DNA from 2 places in the Nicoliella sp. ESL1106 genome. Region 2 is predicted to be linked to the other one. Evidence: predicted binding sites of a transcription regulator. Region 2 holds the regulator's gene; the other holds the start of a gene.

Region 1 (3,431 bases), 560 kb from region 2:
CAATGGACAAGGTCTCATCCGAAACAGGCATCAAGATCTATTCCAAGATTTTCACCGATTCACTTGCGAAGGAAGGCACCGATGGTGACACCTACTACTCAATGATGAAGTGGAACCTAGATCACATCCACGATGGGTTAGCAAAATAAGCAATAACTAAAAATAGATTGGTCCTCAAAAATGAGTGCCAATCTATTTTTAATGTTTTAATTTAGCATCAATTTGTGTCAACACCGCAGTTAAATCATCAGGATTATTCACAAAGTCGTACTTGTCACCATTGATCTTTAACTTCGGACTAATGTCGTAGTTCTCAAACCACTGCTGATAAGCCACCCGCAGTTCGCGGTAGTATTCCAACAGGTCATCAGACTGTTCAAAGTCCCGCCCCCGTTGGTGAATCCGCTTTAACTGGGTTTCCAGACTGACTTCAATGTAGACCAGCATATCGGGCCGCTTCTTTTTGGCTGCGTATGGCAATTCTTCCATCATGTTGTCCAACAAGTCATGGTAAACAGCGGCTTCAGTGTCATTGATGTTGCCCAACTTATGATTCAAGTCGGTGAACAACGCATCTTCGTAAATCGAGCGGTCCAAGACGTTATTATCATCTTGTTGCGCCTTTTTAATCATCTCAAAGCGTTTGTTCAAAAAATAAATTTGCAGCAAAAAGCCGTACTTTTGCTTATCCTGATAGAACAGTGGCAACACAGGATTGTCGCCAACTGGTTCATAAAACGCCTTGGTGCCCAGGTGTTTGGACAGCCGTTCGGTCAACGATGACTTGCCCGCACCGATGGTTCCTGCTAATACGATCATTGTCATAATCTGCCCCTTTCAAATTAAGTGATTACTTAGTTGCTAAACGCTTGGCAAACCATGGACTCTTGGTAAACGCCAAGATATCATTACCGATGTAGAGCATGTAGGTTACGAATAGGACTGGTGAAGCACTCCCCTGTGCTGCGGTAATTCCCCACAGAATCACTGATAGCACCCCTTGTGCCAACCAGAAATAGTAGGTTTCGCGTTTCTTCAACGTGGTTAGGATCGCACCCATGATTCCAGTCGTTGCTGAAATCGAGTCGATCAATGGCCGTGGACTATCAGTTAAACTGGTCAATAACGTGTGCATGATCAACACGACAATAACAAAGCCAATTACGTATGGAAACCAGTTCTTGCAAGTCTGAGCAGTAGTTTCGCCCCGCAGACCAGAAATCCTGTTTTCAGCATCTTGATTCCAGCTCGGCATTAACAGGACTGGCACATCTAACAATACGATGTAGCTGAGCTGCATCACAATTTCCATGTAGTTCTTGGCGCTAAACGCAACCGCAATTAGTAAGATCGCACTGATCAATCCCAACCATCCATTGATCGGTTTGGCGTTGTTAATCGCTAGCACGCAGGTTAACCCGAGTGCCCCAGCAATGAACGTTACGATACTAATCGTAGTAATCGGACTGCTGAGCGTTAACGCTAAGTTAAACCCCAACCCAAAGAACAGTAGGATGTATGATTGGACGTTCCAACCTAGTAATTGGCTCCATAGCCACTTAAAATAATTCATTTGAAAAGCTCCTAGCACAATATATAGTATTAAAATAACTATCTATATCTATATATAGTTATTTTAATCAACTCGTTCTATTATACAGAATTTAAAATCGATTTCAATCTTAGGGATTGAACGATTAGATCGGGAACGGAGTATTTTTTTAAGCATGCTAATTTTAAAATAACCAGGATAAGAATTGTCATGCATATTAATATTGGAGGGAACAACATGAATTTTATCAAGGGAGTCGCCTTTCTCTGGCTAATTTTAATGCTGATTGCCTGCCTAATCATTTTTGTAATGCGGGGATGTTTCGATTTGATCGTCAATCACACTTACGACATTCATTTTTATATTTTTGAAATGGGCAAATATGCCATTCAAGGCTTAGTATCTGCCGTTTTGATTCAAATCGGTGAAAGTATTATTGAAAGACACAAACGGAAACAAAAATAAGTGGTGAACTGCCCTTCCAATTTGAATCAATATTCATACGGAACTTTTTTAGCCGTTGGTGGTTTGTAATCTTTCAACATTGCTGATATAATGGCTTTTATAATCTCGCAGGAGGGATGCCCTATGGCTAAAAAAGACATTAATAGTAAAAAACCCCATACTGTTTATTTAAGCGATCTAATTTACCAAGAAATTAATGGCACTAACATAAATGGCATTAAAACATTCTCTGAAAAGGTAAATTACATTTTAAATAAATACACAAACCAAGATCAGAAAGTAGCAAACAATGATGATATCGAAGACCGTCATGACCAAAAAATAAGGTATATCGACCTTTTTGCTGGAATCGGTGGAATTAGATTAGGATTTAGTGAAAACGATAAACAAACTCAGTGTGTTTTTTCAAGCGAATGGGATAAATTTGCAGTGCAAACTTACGAGGCCAATTTTAAAGAAAAACCATTCGGTGATATTACTAAAATCAAAGCTGAGGATATCCCAAATTTTGATGTATTATTAGCCGGCTTTCCTTGTCAGCCATTCAGCAGTATCGGTAAAAGAGAAGGGTTTAAGCACAAAACGCAAGGCACATTATTTTTTGATGTCCTAAGAATTATTAAGCACCACAAACCCAAGGCATTTCTTTTAGAAAACGTTCCCGGCTTATTAACGATCCAAGAGGGGCAAGCATTCGAGATAATTAGGCAATCACTAGTAGATAGTGGATATAACGTCTACCACAAGGTCTTACAAGCAACCGATTATGGATCTCCCCAATCCAGAAAAAGAGTAATAATTGTCGGTTTCAGAAAAGACATCGATAGCTCTAATTTTTACTTCCCAGATAGTAATGATCAAAACACTTACGTTGGGGAAATATTAGAAGATAATCCCACTGGATATTCTATTTCTAAAAATTTGCAAAAAAACTACTTATTCAAAAAGGATGACGGGCATCCATTTGTCGTAGATAAAAACACTAAAAAATACGCAAAAACTTTAAACGCTAGCTATCACAAAATACAACGATTAACGGGGACGTTTGTAAAGGGTGGTGAAACTGGAATAAGGTTACTTTCAGAACTAGAATGTAAGAGGTTACAAGGTTTTCCAGATAATTTCATAATTCCAGTTTCAAGAACCCAAATGTACAGACAAATGGGAAACAGTGTTTCAATCCCAATGATCAAAGCAGTTTCCAAAAACATAAAAGATGTTTTGCGAAACAAAAAAATAGACGTCAAGGGAAACCATGCTACTATCCAGTTAAATCTAATATAGAAAGCCATGATTAGTAATGCCAAACTATAAAAAATTCAATATTGGAGAATGGTCTGAATCCTATGTTTTCCTTAGGTTGTTATCCTCAAACGGAACTTTAAACATAGCCGATAATAACTTAAATTCTATT
Region 2 (3,431 bases):
AGTGCCGCTGATATTATTAAGATTGCGATGATTAATATGGAAAAAGCAATTAGTGGGATGCAAGCAAAGATGTTATTACAAATCCATGATGAATTAGTTTTTGAGGCCCCAGCGGAAGAAATTCCCGTTCTCGAAAAGCTGGTTCCTAAGGTAATGGATTCCGCAGTTAAGTTACATGTACCGCTAAAGGTAGCTAGTCACTTTGGCGCTACTTGGTACGATGCAAGTAAATAAAGAGAGGTTAAAAAATGCCAGAATTACCAGAAGTTGAAACCGTCCGTAAGGGACTGACCGAATTAGTTAAGGGTGCTCACATCAAAAGTGTTGATGTAATTTACCCTAAGATGCTAAACGTAGAACCGAAAACATTTATCGACTGCCTAACTGATAGTACAATTACTAAGATTGACAGACGGGGGAAGTACCTATTATTTAGGTTGGACAATGGGCATACCGTTGTTTCACATTTACGAATGGAAGGTAAGTACGACGTTGAAAAAGACGGCACTAAGCCTAGTAAGCACACCCATATTATTATGCATTTGGCCGATGGTCGGGAATTAAGATATAACGACAGTCGGAAATTTGGTCGTATGTATTTAATTAAAAATGGTGACGAAAAGACCCTTTCAGGATTAGGAACGATTGGTCCCGAACCAACCGAATCAGATTTAACGTTTGATTACATGAAACGGATCATGAATAAAAGTCGTGGGAAAATCAAGCCATTTTTATTGAACCAAGACCATATTTCTGGATTAGGTAATATTTATACTGATGAGGTCCTTTGGATGAGTAAAATTCATCCAGAACAACAGACTAATTTGATTTCAGATGAACAGATCAGCGAATTACGGAAGAATATTATTAAAGAAATTGCCCTGGCAATTAAGGGGCATGGAACGACCGTTCATTCTTATTCGAATGCCTTTGGTGAAGCAGGCCAGTTCCAAAGTCAATTGCATGTGTACGGCAAAAAGGGCCAACCTTGTGAATGTTGTGGAACCCCGATTGAAAAAATCAAAGTTGCTCAACGGGGGACTAGCTTTTGTCCCAATTGTCAACGAATCGTAAGTGCTAATGACTAAGTTATTAGGCTTAACTGGTAGCATTGGGACTGGTAAATCGACCGTTAGTAGGGAATTGTCAGCCCATGGCGTTCCAATTATCGATGCGGATGCAATTGCCCACACCCTCCAGTTAAGGGGGACCGATTGTTATAATGAGCTTGTAGAAAAATTTGGCAATGAGATTGCGGGCGAATATTCCATCGATCGAAAACGCTTGGGGGAAATCGTTTTCGCAGACCCTGCTAAACTGTTGTTATTGAATCGGACGATGGATATATACATTCGTGGGATGATTTTAGATCAAATTCATGATTATAGCCTAAAACAAATTGACTTGGTGGTCTTAGATGCACCTTTGTTATATGAATTAGGGTATGCAAATTATGTTGATTTGGTAGTGATGGTTACATGTGATCCAACAATTCAAGTTTCGCGACTTAAAATGCGTAATCACATTAGTACCGCACAAGCAGTTCGTTTAATTGGTAAGCAGTGGCCGCAATCAATTAAGCAAAATTTAGCAGATGTGGTCATTAATAACTCAGGTTCGATTAGTCAAACTAGCCAACAAGTGTTAAAATTACTGGATAAATTACGATAAAACGATGAGGTGATTAAGATGAAATGTCCCCATTGTCATAAAAATAGTTCAAAGGTAGTTGATTCCAGACCTACCAATGATGGGACTGTAATTAGAAGACGCCGTGAATGTGAAAAATGTGGATATCGCTATACCACTTTTGAACGAATTGAGTCGGCACCACTATTAGTGATTAAGCATAATGGGAATCGTGAGGAATTTAGTCGTGATAAGATGTTACGCGGGATTATTCGCTCTGCCGAGAAAAGACCCGTTTCAATGGATAAAATGACTAAAATCGTTGATGAAGTTGAAGCTAAGGTTAGATCGATCGGCGAAACAGAGGTTTCCAGCCAACTAATTGGTGAGTATGTGATGAAGGCTTTATCAGATGTTGATGAAATTGCGTATATTCGTTTTGCAAGTGTTTATCGGCAGTTTAAGGATATGACGGTATTTTATAATGAAATGAAAGAAGTCATGAACCGTGATCATGATAAGGAATCAAAGGATAATGATAAATAATGGCTAATCAATTAACACAAAATGATCCTCAGGCAGGCTTTATTGTTGTTAAAAATGAACGATTATCTGATTTAGCGAGTGAATCCATTGATTTGTTGTATCAACCAATAATTGGCTGCAATGCGACTGCATTGATTCGCTTGTTTTGGAGATATAGTAATGAACAAAAGGTTGATTATAGACAACGCTCTCACTATGACTTATTTTCGTTTCTTCAATTTGATTTTAGGGAGTTTACGGAATGTCGCATCAAATTAGAAGGGGCGGGGCTTTTGAAAACGTTCGTGCAACCAACGGATGCTAAACCGATAATGTTATATCAACTAGTGCCCCCACTAACGAATCGCCAGTTTTTTAATGACGATTTATTAAGCTTGGCACTATTGGAAAACATTGGTGAAAAGATGTATCACGAGCTTGCCGACCGCCTGTTGATCAAGCCCTTTCCAATGGAACATGCGTCAGAAATTACTCAAGATTTCTTGGATTCATTTCAGATCGATGCTGATCAACTCACCAATCAACCGAATACGATTGGTAATTTAAAGCAAGAATACGATTTGAATGATACCCAGAAACCAACCCCTAATTCACAGCCTCAATTAACGGCTAGTGATGATTTTGATTTTCAATTGGTCTTAGACAGTGTTGCAAAGTCGTATGTGCGGATTGATCAGGTGAAAAAGAACTATAATTTAATCTTGAATGAACACCGTTTGTATGGCATTGACGAGCTCTCATTGGCTAGGTTGATCATTCAGTCGACTAACATTAAGAACAATGTTTTTGATCCTGAAAAATTAAAGATTTTGGTCAATCGGATGTATCAAAAAGCGCCAGTAAAACAATCGGTGCCACCTAATCAAAGTGCTAATAATGATGCTGAAACTCAAAATGATGATTTTAGTGATCAGGAAAAATTACTATTAAAAAATGTAAATCAATTTCCACCACTTCAATTTTTACAGAATTTAAAACATCAACTGGGTGGTTTTCCCTCCAGTTCTGAAAATAAAATGATTGAAGAAATGTTGAACCGTAACGTAATGAACACGAGCGTAATCAATATGTTGGTCTACCACATTTTAGTGGATATGAACAAAACCCAGCTTTATCAAGATAGCTTTGAACGAATCGCAAACGAGTGGGTTCAAAAATATCATGTTAAAACGACGCGGGATGCAATGCTTGCCATTAAGGATTACAATCGTAAAAAAGAGGCTAGCAGTAATAATGGTAGCCGTAATTTTCAGGGA

What was found. Region 2 encodes NrdR, which represses ribonucleotide reductase genes. Its sites were predicted from a motif close to ACACNATATATNGTGT; they were not measured.
Region 1: a site for NrdR is predicted at 1,588-1,603, ahead of pnuC (nicotinamide riboside transporter PnuC). Genes of this name have one in related genera too.

The regions. Positions count from the first base shown of each region.
Region 1 covers NZ_CP196340.1:205,907-209,337, forward strand. Annotated here, with positions in the region: gene ACSVI6_RS00895 (metal ABC transporter substrate-binding protein) at 1-149, shown strand, start outside; gene ACSVI6_RS00900 (deoxynucleoside kinase) at 199-819, opposite strand; gene pnuC (nicotinamide riboside transporter PnuC) at 851-1,573, opposite strand; gene ACSVI6_RS00910 (hypothetical protein) at 1,790-2,017, shown strand; gene ACSVI6_RS00915 (DNA cytosine methyltransferase) at 2,141-3,301, shown strand; gene ACSVI6_RS00920 (HpaII family restriction endonuclease) at 3,318-3,431, shown strand, end outside.
Region 2 covers NZ_CP196340.1:1,191,842-1,195,272, reverse strand. Annotated here, with positions in the region: gene polA (DNA polymerase I) at 1-234, shown strand, start outside; gene mutM (bifunctional DNA-formamidopyrimidine glycosylase/DNA-(apurinic or apyrimidinic site) lyase) at 249-1,088, shown strand; gene coaE (dephospho-CoA kinase) at 1,081-1,671, shown strand; gene nrdR (transcriptional regulator NrdR) at 1,690-2,175, shown strand; gene ACSVI6_RS05065 (DnaD domain protein) at 2,175-3,431, shown strand, end outside.